One region of the Bifidobacterium sp. ESL0790 genome, then DNA from elsewhere that is predicted to be linked to it. Evidence: riboswitches for the same ligand, from Rfam matches in the RefSeq annotation. Region 1 holds a riboswitch; the other holds the start of a gene.
What was found. A riboswitch is a leader RNA that binds a small molecule or an ion and turns the genes downstream of it on or off. The one in region 1 is predicted to bind thiamine pyrophosphate.

Region 1 (11,694 bases):
CTTTTCTAGCCTTTTTTTCTTTGGCCATCGACTCCCTCACTTGTGTGGCTCGACTTTTGACACATAATGAATCAATTCTAGCAGTGGTACCGACGCAATAGTGCGGCGGTGTCGGCCCAGGTTCCGCCTTGGTTTCGCCGGGTGCTCGCGCCTATCGGCTGTGCAGCGGCCTGCCGTCGGCGCGCAGCAACGCCTCGCCCAACGTCTCGCTGAAGGTGGGGTGCGGATGGATGAGCCGGGCCGCCTCGCCAAGCGGCACGCGGTTGCCCACCAGTTCCTCCACCTCGGCGATGAGGTCGCTGGCCTCGGGGGCGAGCATATGGACGCCCAGGACGACGGGGGTTCCGGGGCCGCTGGCATACGTTCCCGTCACGACGCTCATCGATCCGGCCGAGCCGCTCATCTGCATCCGGGCGTTGCCCATCATCGGGTAGATGGTCTCCTTCGCCTCGCTGATGTCGCCATCCGCCCGGGCCTGCTCGAGGGTGAGCCCAACGCTCGCTGCCTCGGGTGTGGAGAAGACGACCTCGGGCACGGTGGCGTTGTCGACGGGCTTCGGGTCGAGTCCGGCGATTTTCTCGGCGATTACCATGCCCTGCTCGAACGCGCGGTGCGCCAGGGCCGGTCCAGGGGTGATGTCACCCAAAGCCCAAACGTGTTCGATGTTGGTCCGGCCGTAGGCGTCGGTGATCACCAGGCCGTGGTCGTCAAGCTTGAGGCCCAGGTCGGCGATCCATGCCGCGTCGGTGTTAGGATCGCGTCCGATGGCGGCGAGGGCGATGTCGGCTTGGATGTCGTGCCGCTCGTCCTGCGCGGTGTAATGTACCGTGACGCCTTGCGAGTTTTGCGATGAAGAGGAATCCGAAGAAAAATCATCAATATTATTGTCTTGCAATGCTTCCGGCAGACGGCCAGCGTCGATTCCGGTGACTTGGCTATTGGCGACAATGGTGATGCCGCTGGATTTCAGCGCCCTCGTGAGCGCGGAGGAGGTGCGGCGGTGCCAGTGGGAGAGCACGCGGTCGTGGCGGATGAGCAGCGTGACCTCCGCTCCAGCCTGCCGCCACAGCGAGGCGAACTCCACCGCCACGGCGCCGGCTCCGATGATGACGGCCGACTTCGGGAAGCGGGCGAGGCCGAGCGCCTGCGTCGATTCGATGAGCGCCCCGGCGAACGGTATGCCCGGCAATGGCCTGGGTCGTGAGCCCGTGGCCATCACGATTTCGTCAGCTTCGATTTCGATGGTGGTTGGTTCAGGTTTTCCGCTAGTTCCTTCATCTGCACGCGATGGTGCTTGAGTGATAACGGAAATGTGATGTGAGTCCGTCACCTCCGCCTCACCTTGGAACACCGTCACCTTCCGTGCCGCGAGCAACGAGGCCAAACCATTGGTCATCGAAGTGACCATACCGGTTTTGAATCCATTGAGCTTGCCGTAATCGATGGAGTCAAGGCTGGCGTTGACGCCCATACGAGCCGCGTCGCCGATGCCGGCGATGGCGTGGCTGGCGGTGATAAGCGCCTTCGAGGGGATGCACCCGCGGTTGAGACAGGTGCCGCCCAGCCTCGGCTCGCGGTTCACCAGCGCCACCGAAAGCCCCAGTTGCGCCGCCCGCAAGGCCACGGAATAGCCTCCCGGACCACCGCCGACGACACCGATGTCGAAATGCTCTGCCATGCGTCCCCCAGTCAACACGTGAATATGATTGCGCTCCCACCATTGTCCACCGCCGGCTGGAAATGATGGAGGAATCTGCGCCGGGCGCGTAGTCGGGATTGAGGCGAGCGACAATCAGACCACGTCCGCGAAAAATAATGATAATGAAGAAAATAAAAGAAAACCATCCGAACCATTCCCGCGACTTGCGTTGCGGTTCGATTCAGACGGTTTAAAGAAAAGTTTCGTCAGAGGGCTTACTTCGGCCAGTTGCCGCGCTTCTTGGAGGTCGGCTTCGGCACACGCCAACGGCGCAGCTGAATCGCGCGGCCCCAGGCGTAGGAGCAGGAGCGCGAGCCCTTGGCCACGGCCTTCTTGCCGAACTTGTCGATGAGCTTCTTCTTGAGCGTGTACCACATCACGACGATGTCGACGACGGCGATGATGAGGTAGATATAGGAGAATCCGATGATCGGCGCGTAGAGCGCGGGCCATTTGATGGCCAGCAGCATGCCGAGGATCATCGCGCCGAAGACGACGGGGATGAAGTATTCGGCGATGTTGAAGCGGGCGTCGACGTAATCACGGATATAGACGCGCCACGGAAGCTGCTCGGACTTGGGCATGTGCGACAGGTCGCCGGTGCGCATGGCGTCGTACTCGCGGTCCTCGCGGGCCCGGACGCGCTTCTTGTTGGCCTTCGCGTCGGCCTTGCGGTCCTTCGGGACGAGCGGATGCAGGTTCCTGTCCTGGGCCACCTTGCGCTTGGGGGTGGGGCGCCCCTTGCCCGCCTGGGCGTCCTGTTTGGGCTTCGATTCGGCGATGGGCTCCTGCGCCGGCTCCTGCTTCTTATCCTTGTTGAAAGGGTTCCATGTCATGTTTGCAGATTACGGTGAAGGCTAGACTCTTGGCGGTTTTGGGCGTGCTGGCGGGCGCCTGGTTTCCGGCGTTTTCGCGCCCATTGTGGTCGGCCGTTCCGGCGCTTGGTTCGCCACGTCCGGGCTCACGGAGAAGCCAATGGTATTTTGGTATGTTGATAACGACGAAGACAAACACATATATAAAGGAGCTTCACATGGCTGGAACGAGAGTCGAGGAGATCAGGGGGCGCGTGGACGGCGATTTCGCGCGCATCGTCGACCTGCTGAGCAAGAAGGTCGCGCTGAAATCGGTTTCGGCGCAGGGCATCACCGGCGAGCACATGCGTCGTTCCGCGCAATTCGTGGCCGACGAGCTGAAGGCGCGCGGTGTGGACGCCAAGGTGGTGCAATCCACCAATCCGGACGGCACCCCGGGCGCCTTCGAGGTGGTCGGCTCCAAGATCGTCGACCCCGACGCTCCTACTGTGCTGCTTTACGCGCACCACGACGTCCAGCCCGTGCCCGACGCCTCCGCGTGGGACACCGATCCGTTCGTGGCCACCGAGGTTGACGGACGCCTGTACGGGCGCGGCGCGACCGACGACGGCGGCGGCATTGCCATCCATTCCGGGGCGCTGCACGCGCTGGGTGACGAGCTCAAGGTCAATATTAAGGTCTTCATCGAAGGCGAGGAGGAGATGGGATCGCCGAGCTTCATCCCCTTCATCGAGGCGCATCAGGACGAGTTCGCCTCGGACGTTATCATCGTGGCCGACTCGGGCAACTGGAGCGCCGAGATTCCGAGCCTGACCACCAGCCTGCGTGGCAACACCGATTTGGACGTGACGGTGAAGGCGCTGGAGCATCCGGTGCATTCCGGCCAGTTCGGCGGTCCGATTCTCGACACGAACACGCTTTCGGCCATGCTTATCGCCTCGATGTACGACAAGGACGGCTCGCTGGTGATTGATGGGCTCGAAGGGGGAGACCCGGTCGGCGGCCTGCAGCGTGACCTTGACGAGGCGAGCGTGCGCGCTGATTCCTCCGTGGTCGACTCTTACCGCTTTGCCGGCACCGGTTCGCTGGCCTCGCGCTTGTGGACCAAGCCGAGCGTCTCCGTCATCGGCTTCGACGCGCATCCGGTCGAGGGATCCTTCAACGTCATCGCCAACGAGACCCGCTTCCGCCTCTCCATCCGCACCGCGCCCAACCAGCGCCCGGCCGACGCCGCCAAGGCCGTCACCGACTTCCTGCTGGCCCATGCGCCGTTTGGAGCCGAGGTGACTGTTTCGACGCTCGACGAGGGCATGGGATGGAGCATGGACCCCGACGCCGAGGCCACCAAGGACGCGGAGGAATCCATGCGTGAGGCGTTCGGCGTTGAGCCGATCAACAAGGGCGAAGGCGGATCGATCCCGTTCATCCCCGAGCTGCAGAGGATCTTCCCTGCGGCCCAGGTCCTTGTCACCGGACCCGAAGACCCTAAGGGCAACGCCCACAGCCCCAACGAATCGATCGATCTCACCAGCCTCAAAAACAATGTGATCACCGAGGCACTCATCCTCGACAAACTGGGGCACTGAACGCAAATAGGGTAGTCGTGACTGCGCGGGATATGCGATGTTCGGGACGCTCCTTGGCCGCTCGGCCATGTCTTACGCCCGAACATCGCATATCCCGCACAGCCACTAGTGATAATGATTATGCGCCGTGTAATTAAAAAAGCGGATGCTGCCGCAGGCTTTAGGTCTCTTACTGTTGGCGCGCCGAGTCTACGCCATTGGCCTGCGGCAGCGACTGAAACTGTGGCCTTTCGGCTGGTGTTTTTGGACGATGCTTTCTTAATTGATTCTGTGGGTAAATGCTGATTGGTGACGAGGATGTTTGTCTTTGCTGCTTTTGATATAGCTTCTTGATGTTGCTCGGCCCAGGATGCAGATTTGCACTGTTCCGAGAGATGTTTGCCCTTATCACTTGGCGGCTAACCGGTAAGTGACCGTGTGCCTGCGGCAGCTATTCGCTTGTGAGTCACCTCCGTGGCCGCTCCTTGAATCGGATTCCTGAGGCACGAGTGTGGGGTGGGGATGTCCCATGTTCGGGCGTAAGACATGGCCGAGCGGCCAAGGAGCGTCCCGAACATGGGACATCCCCACCCCACACGACCACCCTGCGTAAGACAGTTTGCCCTGGCCACGCTCTAGGATGACGAATTGACACGGGGGCTGGTCGTTAATGGCTGGCTGAGATGAGGGTTTCCTCGACCGAATGAACGTGAGTCCGGACAATGCCGGCGAACGGACGTCTCTTCCCGTGCCTTGTATGCGCGCCGAAAAGCGGTGCGCACGTACGAAAGGCACAGATCATGTCAAATTCGAATACCATAGTCAAACCCGCCAAGCCGAATCTCAAATGGCGCGTCGTCGACATCGCCGTCGCGTCTGTCATCGGCGTGGCCAGCGCGCTGATCTACTGGGTGGCCGCGCTGCTCTACGGCCCCATCGGCTCGCCGCTTGACGCTCTGGTTCCCGGCCTCGGCGGCCTGATGAATGGCTTCTGGCTCTTCGCCGGCCCGCTCGCCGCGGTCATCGTGCGCAAACCGGGCGCGGCCACGTACGCTGAGGTGGTGGCCGGTGTGCTCGAGGCTCTGCTCGGCAACCAGTGGGGCGGCGCAGAAACATTCCTCATGGCGCTGGTGCAGGGGTTGTGCGCCGAAATCGTTTTCCTCGTGGTCATGTATAGAATCTGGAACGTGGTGACGTTGACGCTTTCCGGTGCTCTCTCGGCCGTGGGCTGCTGGGGCTATACGTTCCTCACGCACTTGCAGGGCTTCCAACTCACGGGCGCGTACGGCGTCTGGAACCTCGTCGCCACGCTCATCTCCGGCGGCCTGGTGGCGGGCCTGCTGATGTGGTACCTCTATATCGCCATCGCGAGGACGGGCGCGATCGACAAGTTCGCCTCGGGCCGGCAGGTTCGCGTGTCCAACAAATAGGTGTCGCGTCGTCAAAGGAATGATGACGGACTATATTGACGGTATCGGTGGCAAGCACAAAGGGACGTATGCGTAGCAACAGGAGAATGTCTCCCGGCGATGGCGGGGACGCACGGCTGTCGGGAGGCCAGGGGGAGACCCGGACCTCACCGACGGTCGATGGCGCGGGCGATGCCGGTACGTCAACGGTTTTGCATGGCCGTCAGGGTGTAGAAAGTTCTACCGATGCAAGCGTTCGCCGTCCGGCCGAACCTGCTTCGATCCGTTTCGACGATTGGGGTTACCGCCACGCCTCACGCCGCCATTTCGCCGTGCGCGGCCTGAACCTTGAGATTCGGGCGGGGGAGCGTGTGCTGTTGCTGGGCGCCTCAGGCATTGGCAAATCCACGATTCTGGAAGGTGCCGCCGGACTGTTGGGCGAGGGAATCGCGCAGCAGGAAGCCGTTGCCGAACACAGCGAGAAAGAGAGCGAATCGCCCGAGACCATCGCCGTCGAGGATTCCGAGGGCGGTGTCACCGAAGGGCGGATTCTCATCGATGGCGTGCCGTCGGCAAACGCCCGTGGTCGCGTGGGACTGGTGCTGCAGGACCCGGACGCGCAGACGATTTTCGAGCGTCTCGGCGACAACGTGGCCTTCGGCCCGGAGAACATGGGCGTGCCGCGGCCTCAAATTTGGCAACAAGTGCGCGAAAGCCTTGCGGCAGTTGGGCTTGATGGCTTGCAATTGCACCGTTCCACCATGCACCTGAGCGGCGGACAGATGCAGCGGTTGGCGCTCGCCGGCGCGCTCGCGATGAGACCAGGCGCTTTGCTGCTGGACGAGCCGACCGCGAACCTCGACCCTGATGGGGTGGCGCAGGTGGTCGACGCGGTTCGCCACGTCCTCGATGATACGAAATCGACGATGCTCTTGGTTGAGCACCGCGCCGGCCCCTGGATCGACATGGTAGACCGTGTGATCGTGCTCGGCCTCGAGTCTCGTGACCAGCAGTGCGCTCGCGTCACCCAAGTCGGCGCGGACTCCGAAATCGACCACAGTGGATTCCGGCGCACCATCGTGGTCGCCGACGGCACGCCCGATGAGGTCTTTGGCGACAAAGCCTTGGATTTCGCGGCACTCGGCATCTGGGTGCCCGGCAAATACCGCCGCTCCGAAGACGAGATCCGTCGCGTCCACACCGATGACGAGCCCGCAAGCGGCCCGGCCATCGGCGACGCCAAGGCGTTGCTGACCACCCATGACCTGTCGATCGGACGTGCGGGCAAGGCCATCGCCAGTCACATCGACATCTCCTTCGCCGCCGGCCAGATCACGGCGCTCGTCGGTCGCAACGGCGTTGGCAAATCCACGTTGTCACTGACGTTGGCGGGGCTCTTGGAACCGGTATCAGGGAGCGTTGAGGCGTCCCCTGAGCTGGCCCGGGGTGCCGATGGAGCCTCGCCAATCACTTGGAAATCAAGGGATTTGGCGGCCCGTATCTCCTACGTGTTCCAGAATCCTGAGCACCAATTCGTCCGTGGCACCGTGCTCGAGGAGGTCATGCTGGGGCTGTTGCGCACCGGCAGCGACGAGGATGGGGCGAAAGCGAAAGCCCGTGCCCTGCTGCGCCGCTTCAGCCTCTCGCAGTACGCTTCGGTCAATCCTTACACGCTTTCCGGCGGCGAGAAGCGCCGCTTGACGGTGGCGGCAGCGCTGGCTTCGGCCCCCCGCGTGATCATCCTCGATGAGCCCACCTTTGGCCAAGATCGCCGTACTTGGATGCAGATCGTCGGTCTCATCCACTCGTTGCGCGGCGATGGTGTGAGCGTCATCGTCGTCACCCATGACCGCGACCTGGTCACGGCTTTGGGCGCGCGCGTTATCGAATTGGAAGCTGAGTCCGAGAATGCCGTAGCCTCTGAAGGCAGTGCCGACGTCGATATCGACGCCAACGCCAATACCAGTATCGATTCAACCAAATCCGGTGACAGCGGCTCCGAAAACCGCGAATCTTTTACCCAAAGCCAGACATCTGCGTCAACTTCAAGCAGCCCCATTCCGGTATCCTCGAGCGAAACCACCATCATCGTCAGCCCGGTCAACGAGCGTGACGAGCAGCCAAGGCCATCGAGCCGCTCGCCGTTCCTGGCCTCCCTCAACCCCTCGTTCCGCCTTATCGGCGGATTTGTCGCCGCCCTGCCGCTGATTCTGAGCCTCGATTGGGTCTCCGCCAGCGTCGCGTTGGCGCTTGAAGTCGTCATCCTCGCCTTCATTGGCTTCTCGCCATGGCGTGTCGTCAAATCGACCTGGCCCGTCTTCATCGGCGCCCCGTGGTCGGCCCTCGCCGTGCTGCTCTACGGCAAGCAGGGCGGCAGAATCTGGTGGCATTGGGCGATGATCACCGTCACCGACCGCTCCGCCACGCTCGCGCTGGCCACCGGCATCCGCATCCTGGCGATCGGTATCCCAGCCATCATCGCCGTGCTCGGTGTGGAGACCACCGACCTGGCCGACTCCTTCAGCCAGATTCTCCACCTGCCCGACCGTTTCGTCTACGGCGGCCTCGCGGGCATGCGCCTCTTCTCCGTGCTGCGAGACGACTGGGCCGCGCTCACCGCCTCCCGCCGCTCGCGTGGCCTCGGCGACGAGAACAAGGTCAAAGCCTTCTTCCCGCAGGCTTTCGCGCTGCTGGTCCTCTCCATCCGCCGCTCCACCATGCTCGCCACCGCGATGGAGGCCCGTGGCTTCGGCGCCGACACCCCCCGCACCCACGCCCGCGTGAGTCGCGTGAATCCGCGCGATTGGGCCTTCGTCATCGTCTGCGCCCTTATCCCCACGCTCGCCCTGATCGCCGCCGCCTTCACCGGTCATTTCGTCTTCTTCGGCGGCTGAGCCCGGCAAGTCACGTGGTTCGGTTTCAGAGCCGGACTTGTTTGCCCTGCAACCGGCCAGTTGCCTCAGCGGTCGCGTAAGCTATGGGTTATGCCTTTCAACCAGCACATCATCGACAATCCGAAATCCGAGCGCGTGCGCCGCGTGGCCGAGCTCGAGAAGACCAAGGCCCGCAAGAAGTCCGGACGCTTCATCGTCGAAGGGCCGCAATCGGTGCGTGAGCTCGTACGGTGGATGCCCAACGTGGTTGAGGATTGCTATGTGCAGTTGGGGGAGCGCCAAGGCGGTCTGATTTCGGAGGTTGTGGACGCCATCGCCCGCGAGGCCGACGACCAGGGCCTCTATATCCACCAGGTCACCGAACCGGTGATGCATCATATGAGCACGGATTCGCAGGGCATCGTCGCGGTCGCCGATCTGGACGCCATGCGTGGACGGATGGCCAACGCCTTCAACAACGGCAATGGCAACGGTAATGGCGATGGCGATAACGACCAGGGCTCCACAAACGGCACCATCGCGGCGTTCTGGCAGATACGCGACCCGGGCAACGCGGGCACGGTCATCCGCTCGGCCGATGCCGCCGGCTGCAAGGCCGTCATCTTCGTCGACGAATGCGTCGACCGTTTCAACCCGAAGGTCATCCGATCCACGGCAGGCTCGCTCTTCCATCTGCCCGTGGTGACGATGGGCACCGACGAGTTCTTCGCTTGGGCGCAGGTCCAGAGTCTCGGGGTGATGGCCGCCGACGTCTATGGCACGCCTGAGGTCAGACCGGAATCGTTGATCGATGTGATCGCGCGATCCAGCGGCTCGCAAGAAAACGACACCAGCATGGCTGGCGGCCGAAAGAACGATGTGTCTGATGCCGGTCCCAAGGATTCCTCGCGCGTGATCATTTTCGGCAACGAGGCCCGTGGCCTGCCCGAGGACGTGTTGCGGCGCGTGCAGTGCATCGTCTCCATACCCCTCTATGGCAAGGCGGAATCGCTCAACCTGGCCACCAGCACCTCGGTGATGCTCTTCTCCCTGGCGATGGCCGACCACGCCCGCGCAAACGGCAGATAAATAGGCAAAACACACTCGCGTTTCGACCTCGCCGAATCGCGGAATCCCGCCTTCTCCAACGCCTGTTATGTCGAGTCATATTGGGAGAATGAAAAGGTTGCAAACGCTTGGATTCCGCGTGTTTCACGAGGCTGGTGCAAGGTGTTTGAAAAGTTGTGAATCAAGGAAAATTGAAGGAAAGGGTACTCGTGGCACAGAGTGCGGTATTCGATGCCGGAGCGGTGACCGACGCGGTCGCCGAGGGCATCGCGAAAATCAAAGAGGCCTCCACGATGGAGGAGCTCAAAGCCATCAGAACGCAGTACGCCGGAGCGGATTCAGCGATGACGCAGGCGAGCCGGGCCATTGGCGGGCTGCCGAAGGATGAGAAGAAGGGCGCGGGCCAGCTCATGGGCAAGCTCCGCGCCGATTTCGGCCGCGCCTTCGGATTGAAGGAGAAAGAGGTCGAAGCCGAGGAGGAGGCCCGCAAGCTGGCCAGCGAGACCGTCGATATGACCCTCCCCGTCAACCGCAAGCCGCTCGGCGCACGCCACCCGCTCGCCAAGGTCATGGAGGACGTCGAGGACCTCTTCGTCTCCATGGGCTGGCAGATTTCCACGGGTCCCGAGGTGGAGACCGAATGGTACGACTTCGACGCCCTGAACTTCGGGCCCGACCATCCCGCCCGCCAGATGCAGGACACGTTCTACGTCAAAGGCAACCAGGCCAAGGACGCCGCCGGATTCGTCGGCTCCAACATGGTGCTGCGCACCCAGACCTCGTCCGACCAGGTGCGCGCGCTGCTCAACCGTGGCGTGCCGCTTTACATCGCCTCTCCCGGCCGTGTGTTCCGCACCGACGAGCTCGACGCCACCCACACCCCGGTCTTCCACCAGTGCGAGGCGCTGGCCGTCGACAAGGGCCTGACGATGGGCGACCTCAAGGGCGTGCTCGACAAGCTCGCCGTCGCGATGTTCGGCCCCGAGGCCAAGAGCCGCCTGCGCCCGAGCTACTTCCCGTTCACCGAGCCCAGCGCCGAGCTCGACCTCTGGTTCCCCGACAAGAAGGGCGGTCCCGGTTGGATCGAATGGGGCGGCTGCGGCATGGTCAACCCGAACGTGCTGAAGTCCGCGGGCCTCGATCCCGAGGTCTACACCGGCTTCGCGTTCGGCGTGGGCATGGAGCGCACGCTGCTGCTGCGCCATGATATCAACGACATGCATGACCTGGTCGAAGGCGACGTGCGTTTCAGCAAACAGTTTGTGATGGGGGAGTGAACCAACTATGCCAATGGTAGATATTGACTGGCTCAAGGAGCATGTCGAGGTTCCGGCCGGTCTGACGTATGAGCAGCTTGCCAAGGATCTGGTTCACGTCGGCCTCGAGGAGGAGGAGATTCACGCCTCGCAGGTCACCGGTCCGATCGTGGTCGGCTATGTGGTCGATTGCACGCCCGAGCCGCAGAAGAACGGCAAGATCATCAACTGGTGCCATGTCGACGTCGGCGACAAGTACAACGACACCGATGAGAACGGCAACAAGGTGCCGCGCGGCATCATCTGCGGCGCGCCCAACATGGCCGCCGACGAGAAAGTCGTCGTCACCATCCCCGGGGCCGTGCTGCCCGGCGATTTCAAGATCGAGCCGCGCAAGACCTACGGCCACATCTCCAACGGCATGTGCGCCTCGGAGCGTGAGCTGGGCCTCGGCGACAACTACGACGGCATCATCCTGCTCAACCACTACGGCCTCGACAAGGACGTGGTCGACAACCTCAAGCCCGGCGACGACCTGATGCACCTGCTGCATCTCGACCAGCCGCTGCTCGAGATCAACATCACCCCCGACCGTGGCTACACGCTGTCCTACCGCGGTGTGGCGCGCGAATACCACCATTCCACCGGCGCCACCTACACCGATCCGGTCGACGCGCTCAATGCCGAGACCCCGCAGGCGAAGCCCAGCGGCGAAGGCGACATCGCCGTCGAGATCGAGGACGACAACCCGATCCACGGCGTGCCCGGCTGCGACCGCTATTACGCCCGTATCGTGCGCGACTTCGATCCCTCGGCCCGCACCCCCAACTGGATGCGCCGCCGCCTGGTCCGCGCCGGCATGCGCTCGATCTCGCTGGCCGTCGACGTCACCAACTACGTGATGATGGATCTGGGCCAGCCGATGCACGCCTACGACCTCGACAAGATCGAGGGCCCCATCGTCGTGCGCCGCGCCAAGCCGGGCGAGACCCTGACCACGCTGGATGGC
Region 2 (11,694 bases), 710 kb from region 1:
GCCGAGCAGACCTTCCGCGACCACGACGTCACCCTGGCGATGAACCAGAAGGTCGTCGCGTTCCGCTCCGACGTGGGCAGTGACGGCGTGGACGGCCATGGCATCACCGTGGTCACCGAGCTCGGCGAATACACCGCCGACCTGGCGATCATCGGCGTCGGGTTCGTCCCGCAAACCAGCCTGGTCTCCGCGCAGGTGCGCACCCTGGGCTACGGCGCCATCATCGTCGACGAATACATGCGCGCCTCCACACCCGACAACGACGTGCTCGACTACGTCTTCGCCGCGGGCGACAGCGCCACGGTGCACTTCAACCCCACTGACTCCGACGAATACCGCCCGCTCGCCAGCAACGCGATCCGCGAGGCGATGCTCATCGGCAAGAACATCGAGGAGCCGACGGTGGCCTACGCCGGCACGCAGGCGACCAGCGGCGTGCAGCTCTACGACCTGTCGATGGCCTCCAGCGGCATCACCTTGGATCTCGCGCAGCGCCGCCACATCGAGGCCGATTCCGCCACCATCACGGAGGACTACCGCCCCGACTTCATGCTCACGACCACGCCGGTGACCGCCACGCTCATCTGGGACAAGAAGACGAATCGGATCCTCGGCGCGCAGTTCGCTGCCAAGCACGACATCTCCATGGCCGCCAACCTCATCTCCGTGGCCATCCAGGCGAAGTTCACCATCGACGACCTCGCCGGCACGGACATGTTCTTCCAGCCGAACTTCACGCAGCCGATCAACTTCGTCAGCTCGCTGGCCATGACCGCCGTCGCCAAGCGTGACGCCGCGGAGGGCAACGAGTGAGCCTTGTGGCCGAGCAACGACTGACGTGAGTTTAAGTCGTCATTGCGGCGCTGTGGTTTGACGATGAGACCATGGCGCTGATAAAGCTAATAAAAAGGCCTGTCTTCCATTCCCGATTTCGATTTTTCGGGAAGGAAGGCAGGTCTTTTGCGTTAGTGAATAATATTTTAGGGGCAGCTTAGGCAACAGCGACCTACGACGCCCGAAACAACGCCCGGCACACAGACGGCAAGCGCGATTAATAAGCACCCTCGATGGCGAGATCCAAATCCGCGATGAGGTCCTCCGAGCGCTCCAGACCTATCGAAAGCCTGAGCAACTGGTCGTCCACGCCGGCGGCTCGGCGATAGCTCCCCGGCACCTCTCGGTGGGTGATGCGGGCCGGATTGACGATCAGCGAATGGGTGTCGCCGATGTTGGGCACGTAGGAGAAGACCTTGACCGAGTCGACCACGCGGTTGACATGCGATTCGTCGCCCTCGAGCCGGAAGGAGAGGACGGGGCCCAGGCCGTTGGGCAGGTAGCGCGAGGCCAGCGCGAAGTCCGGGCTCGATTCCAAGGCGGAGTAATTGACCTGGGTGACGTGCGGCACTCCTTGCAAGTGGCGGGCGATGGCGAGGGCCGTGTCGCTCTCCTGGCGGAAGCGCTGGGGCAGGGTCTCCAGGCCGATGAGCTGGAGGTAGGCGTTGGCCGGCGACATCACCGCGCCGAGGTTGTGCAGGTATTTGGTGCGCACGCGGCCGGCGAACGCCTCGGGCCCATAGGCCTGCGCAAAGCTCTTCCAGATGCCGCGGCGCTCGTCGCTGACCACCAGCTCGGGGCGTGTGAACTGCGGGAAGCGGCCGTTGGCCCAATCAAACCGGCCGGAATCGACCACCACTCCCCCGAGCGCGTTGCCGTGGCCGCTGATGCCTTTGGTGGTGGAATGGACTACGACGTCGGCGCCGAATTCGATGGGGCGGAAGAGGTAGGGCGTGGGCACGGTGTTGTCGACGATCAGGGCGACGCCGTGGCGATGGAGCATCGCGGCGAGCGGCTCGATGTCGGTGACGCGGGTGGAGGGGTTGGCCACGGATTCGGCGAAGACGGCGCGGGTCTCGGGTGTGATTTTCGATTCCACCTCGTCGATGTCGTTGACGTCGTTGACGAAATCGGTGTGGATGCCGAACTGCGGGAAGAACGATTCCATGGCGTCCACGGAGGCGCCGTAGAGGTCGGTCGGGGCGATGAGCCGGCCGCCGCCCTCGGCCGCGCAGAGCAGGGCGAACGAGACCGCCGCCATGCCCGAGGCCAGCGCCACCGCCGAAGCGCCACCTTCGAGGTCGGCGATGCGGCGTTCCAGCGCATCCACCGTGGGATTGCCGCAGCGCGAATAGGAGAACCCCTCGATCTCGCCGGACGAAAGACCGTCGCCGCGCACGGCGTCGTGCATGGCGAAGGCCGCGCTCTGGTAGATGGGCACGCTCACGGAACCGTTGTGCTCGTAGGGATCGTAGCCGGCATGCACGGCACGGGTCTCGAAGCCCAGGCTGTCGTTATGCGCCGGGTCGCTGTCTTTGTTCCTATTGCTGGCTGTCTGATTTGTCGACTCACTGGAAGCGCTGACTACGGGACCGCCAGCAGCGGTTTGGCTTGTCGGATTATTGGCCTGTTCGTCTTGTCGGCCCTGTTCGTCTTGGCTGGTTCGCCCGCCCGGCGACAAACTTCCCGTCGTCTTACGGAACTTGTCGTCACAGTCATGCGACTCGCGCTTCGACTCGCCCATCACGCCTCCCATGTAATACCCGATACCAGATTTGGGTACCACATTATCGTGCCGAACCAGCGCCGCCACGCGCCCCGCCATATCAAAAATCTATAGACGGCTCAACGCTTCCCGCTCGGCGACATTTCCAAGCGCAGACTCGTCAAACCAAAAACAGGGAGCAAGTCACAGACAGCAAAAAAGTTCCCATCGCCAGCCCATAACTCGACGATGGGAAAAGAAGCAGCCACGCACCTTTTCTATCGCTGACTCACCACTCAGCGATAGAAAAGGTTATGGGTGGTAGCTGGGATTTACTCGGTACGCAACGCCGTCGCCGGGTCCTGCTTGGCGGCCTTGCGCGACGGGATGAGGCCACCGATAAGCGTCAGTACCACCGACAGCACGATCAATATGATCGCGCCGGAGAGTGGCAGCGCGGCGTTGACGCGGTTGGTGCCCATGAAGTGGTGCATCACCGCGTTGCCGGGCACGATCAGTATCAGCGTCACCAGGATGCCGATGACGCCGGCACACAGCCCGATGATGCCCGTCTCGGCGTTGAAGACCGTGGAGACGTTGTGCTTCGAGGCGCCCATCGCGCGCAGGATGCCAATCTCCTTGGTGCGTTCGAGCACGGAGATGTAGGTGATGATGCCAATCATGATCGACGAGACCACCAGCGAGACGCCCACGAAGGCAATCAGCACGTAGGTGATGACGTTGATGATGGTGGTCACCGAGTTCATCATCAGGCCCGCGTAATCGGTGTAGACGATGCGGTCCTTCTTCTTGGCGCCGTCGTTGTATTGCTTGATGGCGTCCTCGATCTTGTTCTTCGCGTCGAAACTGTCGGCGTAGATCTTGATGGAGCTCGGGGCGTCGCGGCCGATGACGCCGAAATCGGCGAGGTTGCCGTTGTAGGTGCCGGTGGAGACGTACTGGTTGTAAATCGAGACCAGCACGTTCTCAGGGGCCGTGGCGAGGTAGTTGCTGAAGGCCTGCGCCACCTGTTGCTCGCCCATGCCGGAGATCGCTTCCTGCGGGTTGCTGGCGACGGCGGAGTTGCCCGCGGCGGCCGCGGCGGCGTTGCGTTGCGCGGTGACGTCGGCAGACTGGTTGGAGCTCGCCGCGCCCATGCCTCCGGGAGCCTGGGTCATGAGGCTCTTGGCCATGTTCGCCTGGTCGGAGACGGGCAGCGAGGCCACGTAGGCCTTGGCGTTGGCGGCCTTGGTGGCGTCGTCGCTAGGCGCGAAGGTCATGCCGTTCAGGATGTTATGGCTCGGGTCGGCCTTCTGCGCGGCCACGATCTCGCTGGATTTCGCGTGATCGATGAGGGTGTTGGTGAGCATGCGCGTATAGCCCACGCCCGGGGCCAACGGCGTGGTCTTGGCGCCGGCGTTCGCCCGGATGACACCCACGACATGTAGCTTCACGGCGGACGGCGAGTCCATGAGCTTGCCCACCTGATCGGCGTCGTTGCCCACGTATTTGTAGTGCCCGTCATCGCCCTTGACGTATTGGTCGGCGGCCGGCAACAGGGTGAGCGGCTGGTCCATGGCCTTGGAATAGTCGATGCGCGAGGTGTCGGTCTTGACCTTCTCGCCGCTGTTGAGCTTGTTCATCATGTCGTTGTAGTCGGCGCTGGGCAGCAGGCCGAGCTCATAGACCTGGGTGAGCGGAATCTCGTTGTTCTTGTCGAGCACGAGCACCACCTGGTCGCTGGACTTGGGCCAATGCCCCTTGACCATCTGGTAGTTGTCGGTAATCACCGAGCTGATCGGCTGCTTGTCGGCGTGCTCGCCGGGCATGATCTCGGAGAAGGCGGACGGGGCCTTGTTGTTGTCGGTTTTGCCCGTGAGCTTGGAGATCTGCAGGGATTGCAGGCCACTCAGATCGTTCGAGGAGGAGTTGAGCCCGGCGAACGTGCTGGCGGCGGACTCTGTGGCGGCTGAGCTTCCGCCCACCTTCACGCCGTCCACATCGACCAGCGTGCCCTTGGCGTCGTGGGTGAACACGGAGAACTTGGGCGAATACGAATATTGGATGCCGACGTCGCCGACGTATTTGCGCACGTCGTTGCCCGGCTTGTCGAGGTACTGCTTGAAGGGGCTCAGGTTGTTGCTGGTGATGCCGCTGGTCACCGACGCGGCGCCCTTGACGCTGGAATCGTCGGGGTAGATGCCGTTGCGCGGCTTGGCCTTCTCCTTGGAATCGGCCGTGGCCTGGGCGGTGTCCATGATCTTGTTCATATCGAAGGTCTGCTCGTTGATCTCGATGGGGTACGAGGTCAACGTCTCCTTCTGGATGTCGGCGATATAGCGGTTCACACCGGTCGAAACCGAAAGAATCAGGGCAATGCCGATGATGCCGATGGAGCCGGCGAACGAGGTGAGGATGGTGCGGGCCTTCTTGCTGCGCAGGTTGTTGAAGCTCAGCGCGACGGCCGTGGCGAACGACATCGAGGCCTTGCCCATGGTGCGATGCACGGCGGGCTTCTCGTCCTTGGTCTCCTCGGGCTCGACGGGCTGGGAGTCGCCGCGGATCACGCCGTCCTTGAGTTCGACGATGCGGGTGGCGTATTCGTGGGCCAAGTCGGGGTTATGGGTGACCATGACGACCAGACGGTCTTTGGCCACCTCTTTGAGCAGGTCCATGATCTGCACGGAGGTTTCGGAATCGAGCGCGCCCGTGGGCTCGTCGGCCAGCACGATGCTCGGGTCGTTGACCAGCGCGCGGGCGATGGCGACGCGCTGCATCTGGCCGCCGGAAAGCTGGTTCGGCTTCTTGTTGATATGCTCGCCCAGGCCGACCTTCTTCAGCGCCTCTTCAGCGCGCTTACGGCGGTCGGCGCGCGAGACGCCGGAAATCGTGAGTGCCAGCTCGACGTTGGAGAGGATGGTCTGGTGTGGGATAAGGTTGTAACTCTGGAAGACGAAGCCGACCGTGTGGTTGCGGTAGGAATCCCAGTCGCGGTCCTTGTATTTTCTGGTCGAGGTGCCGTTGATGATGAGGTCGCCGTCATCATAGCGGTCGAGCCCGCCGATGATGTTGAGTAACGTGGTCTTGCCCGAGCCGGACGGGCCCAGAATGGCGACGAACTCGTTGTCGCGCAGGGTGAGGCTCACATGGTCCAGCGCCTTCTGGACGAAATCACCTGTCTTGTATTCCTTGCTGATGTCTTTGATTTCTAGCACGAATTCCCTCGCTGCCTGTCTTGCGTCGTTGTCGCGTCACATCGCGCTTCGTCCTGCCACTCTACCCCAACGCACACCCGTCCAGCTCCGCCCATCTACCCAGTGAGAAAAGCGCCAAAATCGACCCAAAAAGGTGCTTATTCCACAGATTCAGCAGCCCACTGTGGAAAAAGCACCTTTTCGGGCCTGTTTTGGTGCTTTCCCCACTGATTAGGGCGCTCACTGCGGGAATAAGCACCTTTTGGGGCCTGTTTTGGTGCTTTTTCCACTGGTGCGGGCTAGCGCATGGCGCGCTGGTAGGAGGTGCCCCAGGTGCGCATGGCGTCGATGACGGTTTTGAGGCTGCGGCCGGTCGGAGTGAGCGAGTATTCGACGCGGGGCGGAACCTCGGCGTAGACCTTGCGGTTGACCAGCCCGTCGGCCTCCATCTCGCGCAGGTTGGAGGTGAGCACCTTCTGCGAGACGTTGCCCACCGAACGGCGCAGCTCGCTGAAACGCTTGGTGCCCTGCAGCAGGTCGCGCACGATGAGCACCGTCCATTTGTTGCCGATCAGCGTCATCGTCGTCTCGACCGGGCAGGCCGGCAGCGATTTGCCAGCAGCGCCCTTGGCGCCTTTCATCGCCTTGACGTTCTTCGCGGTCACCTCGTCCACCACGCTTGCGGAATCCTTCGTTCCTTGCACGCTCCGCCTTCCTTTCCGTTTTTATCCATCGCGTTCATCCTCGCACCGCCTCTCATCATCGTTCGACATGACGTATTCATGGTTCACGTTGCGCCCGAACGAGTCTAAGACGATTGGCTCAATTCATGCTGGATCAATTCATGGTTACTTTTTGAAACTAACAGTACCTTTGGACGTTATACTCCTTTTCTACCGTTCCTCTCATAGCGTATCTTAATTATTTTCATCGCGAACCATCGTTGGAACGGCGCAAAAGTTACTTTTAAGTATCTATACTTCCAAAATGTAACTACCAACTTGAAACGCTGTTCTCTGCTACAGTTACTCATAGATCGCACGCCACGAATCCACATGATATCAGCTTGGATTCAAAGCTACGAGGCAAAGGCAAAACGCAACAAGGTAGAAGGAGCGCATCATGGCAAGCATCACCGTTTTCGGATCAGGCAACATCGGCTCGGCGGTCGCCGGCATCGGCGTCAAGGCGGGGGCCGACGTGCAGGTCATCGACCGCGACAAGAGCAAGGCCGCCGCGGTCTCCGGCGTCACCCCGGCGGTTTGGGGCGAGCCCATCACCGGCGACATCGTCATTTTGGCGCTGCCCTACCCCGCCGAGGCCAGCGTGGTCGCGGATTATGGCGCGCAGCTCGCCGACAAGGTGGTCGTCGACCCCAGCAATCCCGTCGATTTCGGCACGATGGATCTCGCGCTGCCGCAAGGTGTGCATTCGGCCGCGGAGGAACTGGCGGGCAAGCTGCCCGACTCCAAGGTGGTCAAGGCGTTCAACACCGATTTCGCCGCGACTTTGGCCAGCGGCGTGAACGACGGCGCACCGACCACGGTGATGGCGGCATCCGACAGCGAGGACGCCAGGCAGGCGCTGCAAGCCGTCGTCGAGGCGGCTGGCCTGCGCTTCGTGGACGCGGGCGCGCTCAAGCGGGCCTCGTACATGGAGGCGTTCGGCGCGCTGCAGATGGTGCTGGCGATGAGCGGCGCCACCCAGTGGACCAGTGGTTTCAAGGTCGTCAAGTAGACTCGACACCTAAGTAAACCGGACCAGCGTCATCCCAGATTGTCGATTTCGACCTTACGAACAGCGATAATCTGGAATGACGACGACAGATAGCGTCACAGCATCCTCCGCCTCAGACGCGAAACAGCCATAAGGCGGAATCGTTGGATAACGCGAGATCCGCCAAAATACATAGCCGATCGCATCGGCTCAACAAACAACCTGACATCCAATCAAGCAATAACAAATATGGAAAGAACGATAATATGAGCAAGAACATCGCAGTCGTGGCGGCCAACGGCAAGGCCGGAAGGCTAATCGTTGAGGAGGCCGTCAACCGCGGCATGGACGTCACCGCCATTGTGCGAGGCGAAAACAAGACCAAGGCGCAGCACGCCATCATCAAGGACCTATACGACCTTACCGCCGACGACCTCACCGGCTTCGACGCGGTGGTGGACGCCTTCGGCATCTTCGACCCGGCCAAGCTCGACGAGCACAGCACCTCGCTCAAGCACCTGGCCGACGCCCTGTCCGGAAGCAACACCCGCCTGCTGGTGGTCGGTGGCGCGGGCAGCCTCTACACCGACGAGGCCCACACCAAGCAGCTTTCCGACTCGTTCCCCGACAACATCAAGGGCGTGCCGCTGGCGATGGGCAAGGCGCTCGACGCGCTGCGCAAACGTGACGACGTGCACTGGACCTACGTGAGCCCCGCCGGCGACTTCCAGGCCGACGGCCCACGCACCGGCAAGTACGTTTTGACCGGCGAGGAATACACCACCGACGCGGACGGCAAGAGCGCCATCAGCTACGCCGATTACGCGGTGGCCATGGTCGACGAAATCGCCGCGGACCAGCCGCACGACCGCGAGCGCATCTCCGTGCGCTGGTAATTCGCCCGCACACCAACCCAGACGCGGCTTATACCGCTGACGAACCCGCAACCTATCGGATATCGAGTATCGCTCCGGTAAGTTGCGGGTTTTCGTTTGTTCAAGTTCCCGTTTTCGGGTTCCCTAAGACAGACCCGCCCGCCACTAAAACCGAATCTTGAACATCTCAATTTTGGCCCATAGCTTGGCCTGTTATCGAAGACCTGCGGAACATTCCGATGCCGAAATATTGGATACCTTCACCATGAAAGATTCCCGACAACCACGCTGGCGTGAGGAACGCATCTTCGACCAGACGCCGATAATGCGACAGCAGCGAAGTTCATGCATAACACTCAGGCCTTGTCCAATGAAGCGCATAGCGTCTTGAGCTGTAAGTGCAGGGGAACCTGCGGCCCGCCTCGGTGGGCGCGCGAGTTGAGACGAGCGGACGCTCGACCCTTGGAACCTGTTGGTTAATACCATCGTAGGGAGACGCGAATATGGTCAATGACGCATACTCATTTGCAAACAGCAATCTCAATAATCCGAGCGATTTGGCTTCGGACGATCCGGTGCGCGCGAACGTTCTTGACGCGGCGCAAAAGGTGCGCGACACCACGCCACTGGCGCAATCCTTCACCAATTTCGTCACCATCAACCTCGTGGCCAACGCGCAGCTGGCGGCGGGCGGCACGGCGGCGATGAGCTTTTTGCCCGACGACATCGCGGGCGGCGAGGCGGCGAGCGGAGCCAGCTACATCAACGTCGGCACGCTGCTGCCCTTCTACAAGGACGCGCTCAAGGAGATCGCCGAGAAGTTCCAGGCCGACCACCACCGCTGGGTGCTCGACCCGGTGGCGGCGGGCCTGGGGACCACGCGCACCGCGATTCTGAAGTCGTTCAAGGCGGCGCCGCCCACCATCATCCGTGGCAACGCCTCCGAGATCATCAAGCTGCGGGAGATGTGGGAACTGCCGTTGGACGAGGGCGATTCCACTTCCGATTCCGCCTCAGCCAAACAGTCCAGCGGACCTGTGGGCGTCGAGTCGGCCGACGACGTCGAGGCCGCCGAGGCCGCCGCACGTACCCTCGCGCGATACATCGCCAGGTTCGACGCGCAGGGGCAGGGCGCCGTGGCCGTTTCGGGCGAGACCGACCTCGTCACCGACGGCGAGCGCACCTATCGCCTGCCCGGCGGCAGCGCGATGATGACCAAGATCACCGGAGCCGGCTGCTCCCTAGGCGGTGTGACCGCCACCTATCTGGCCGTCGCCGACCCGCTCACCGCCGCCCTCGCCGCCAGCGCGCTCTACAACCGCGCCAGCGAGACCGGAGAAGCCAATTCCCACGGCCCGGGGTCGTTCCAGGTCGCGTTCCTCGACGGCCTGTGGTCCACCACTCCCGAGCAGATCGCCGCTTCACCCATCCTTGGCTGAATCATTTCGTGATTGACTCGAGCACGATGCTCATGCTCGCGCTCGAGTCAATCACGAAATCTCTTTCAGAGCCGCTTACGTTTCATAGTCCTTTATAGAATCGAGCTAATCTTGACTACATCTCATTGCGCACCACTCGCCTCCATGCGTGACCACTTCGACCTGAGCTCCTACCTGGTGCTCGGCCCGGCCGACACCAAGTCGTGGCCCGTCGCCGACATCGTGCGAGAGGCGCTGGCTGGTGGCATCACCTTCGTGCAAATTCGCGTGAAGCCCGGTGACGCCAAAACCATCACCGAGCTGGCCCGTCAAGCCGCCGACGTCATAGCCGAGGCCGGCAAATCCGACACCGTGCCGCTGGTAATCGACGACCGTGTGGACGTGGCGTGGCAGTGCCGCGACATGGGCATCAAGGTGGACGGCGTGCATATCGGCCAGGACGACATGAATCCCGTGGAGGTGCGCAAGCTGCTGGGCCCCGACGCCATCATCGGCCTGAGCTGCAAGGTCCTCGATGAGGTGAAAGCCGCCAACGCCCTGCCCGCCGGCACCATCGACTATATCGGCGCCGGGCCGCTGCACCCGAGCACCACCAAGCCCGACTGCATCGTCATCGGCGCCGACCACAAGCGCCACACGCAAGACACCGAATCCATCAACGCGCTGTGCACCGAGTCCCGCTACCCCATCGTCGTGGGCGGCGGCGTGAAGCTCGAGGATTTGCCGGATCTGGCGCAGACGGAGGCCGCAGGCTGGTTCGTGGTCTCGGCCATCGCAGGCGCCGACGACCCGCAGGCCACCACCAAGGCCATGGTCGATTCGTGGGCCGCGGCTCGTGCACAGCGAGGTTGAAATCGTAATTTCCACTAGCGCCGCCTACATTACATCTCAATTCCGCATCATTGTCTTGATGGAACAACCAGCCACTTCGCAACATGCCAGGCAGCATAGATGGAACGCCAATATCGATTCCGTCATAGACAACCGACTGGTGAATCAGCCGCGGCATCCCATCGATACAAGCCAGCAAGAAACGAGCTTTCACATATGACAGCTGACAATCAGCCTTCAACGTATTCGACCGAGGGCACGACCGTTCATCCATACCGGCTGCCGGCCGTACTGTCGATCGCGGGAAGCGACTCGTCTGGCGGGGCGGGCATTCAGGCCGATCTCAAGACGATGATGGCGTGTGGGCTTTACGGCATGACCGCGATCACCTCACTGACCGCGCAAAACACCACTGGCGTGCGGGCTTCAGCCGCCACCACGCCCGATATGTTGGCCGCGCAGATTGATGCGGTGTTCAAGGACATCCGGCCGGATGCGGTCAAGATCGGCATGGTGCCCACCGCCGAACTTATCGAGATTATCGCCCAGCGGCTCAAGTATTATTGCGCCAACAATATCGTGGTCGATCCGGTGATGATCGCCTCGAGCGGCGACCGGCTCGCCAGCACCGCAGCGGTCGACGCGCTCACTGGCCATCTGCTGCCGCTGGCGACATTGGTGACTCCAAATATTCCGGAAGCCGAGACACTGGCCGGCCTTAGACACGGCGCCATACACGATGATGATTCCAGGATCGACGCGGCTCGGCGAATCAGCGAACGGTGCAACGGTTGCGCGGTGCTTATCAAAGGCGGGCACGGCCATAACGGAGCGAACGATCTGTTGCTCGCCAACGATACGACCACTTGGTTCCGTCATCGCCGCATCGTCAACCCCAACACCCACGGCACCGGCTGCACGCTCTCCAGCGCCATCGCCGCCGAACTCGCCAAAGGCGCGGACCTCGTTACAGCCGTACAGAACGCCAAAGATTATCTCACCGGATGCATCGCCGCTGGACTCGACCTCGGGGCGGGCTCCGGGCCTATGGACCACGCCTGGCAGTGGCGTCGAGACGAAGACACACAGCCGATGGAGAA

Region 2: another riboswitch for thiamine pyrophosphate. It lies ahead of OZY47_RS02180 (hydroxyethylthiazole kinase); the one in region 1 lies ahead of OZY47_RS04995 (ECF transporter S component).

Annotation. Positions count from the first base shown of each region.
Region 1 is NZ_CP113915.1:1,320,010-1,331,703, reverse strand. It holds gene OZY47_RS05015 (DUF4191 domain-containing protein) at 1-28, opposite strand, end outside; gene OZY47_RS05010 (FAD-dependent oxidoreductase) at 152-1,678, opposite strand; gene OZY47_RS05005 (DUF3043 domain-containing protein) at 1,915-2,535, opposite strand; gene OZY47_RS05000 (dipeptidase) at 2,733-4,100, shown strand; TPP riboswitch at 4,723-4,834, shown strand; gene OZY47_RS04995 (ECF transporter S component) at 4,880-5,509, shown strand; gene OZY47_RS04990 (ATP-binding cassette domain-containing protein) at 5,578-8,382, shown strand; gene OZY47_RS04985 (RNA methyltransferase) at 8,473-9,450, shown strand; gene pheS (phenylalanine--tRNA ligase subunit alpha) at 9,639-10,706, shown strand; gene pheT (phenylalanine--tRNA ligase subunit beta) at 10,714-11,694, shown strand, end outside.
Region 2 is NZ_CP113915.1:612,145-623,838, reverse strand. It holds gene OZY47_RS02210 (FAD-dependent oxidoreductase) at 1-813, shown strand, start outside; gene OZY47_RS02205 (aminotransferase class I/II-fold pyridoxal phosphate-dependent enzyme) at 1,052-2,659, opposite strand; gene OZY47_RS02200 (ABC transporter ATP-binding protein/permease) at 2,872-5,754, opposite strand; gene OZY47_RS02195 (helix-turn-helix domain-containing protein) at 6,033-6,374, opposite strand; gene OZY47_RS02190 (NAD(P)-binding domain-containing protein) at 6,856-7,470, shown strand; gene OZY47_RS02185 (NAD(P)H-binding protein) at 7,716-8,345, shown strand; TPP riboswitch at 8,717-8,836, shown strand; gene OZY47_RS02180 (hydroxyethylthiazole kinase) at 8,828-9,763, shown strand; gene thiE (thiamine phosphate synthase) at 9,875-10,615, shown strand; gene thiD (bifunctional hydroxymethylpyrimidine kinase/phosphomethylpyrimidine kinase) at 10,811-11,694, shown strand, end outside.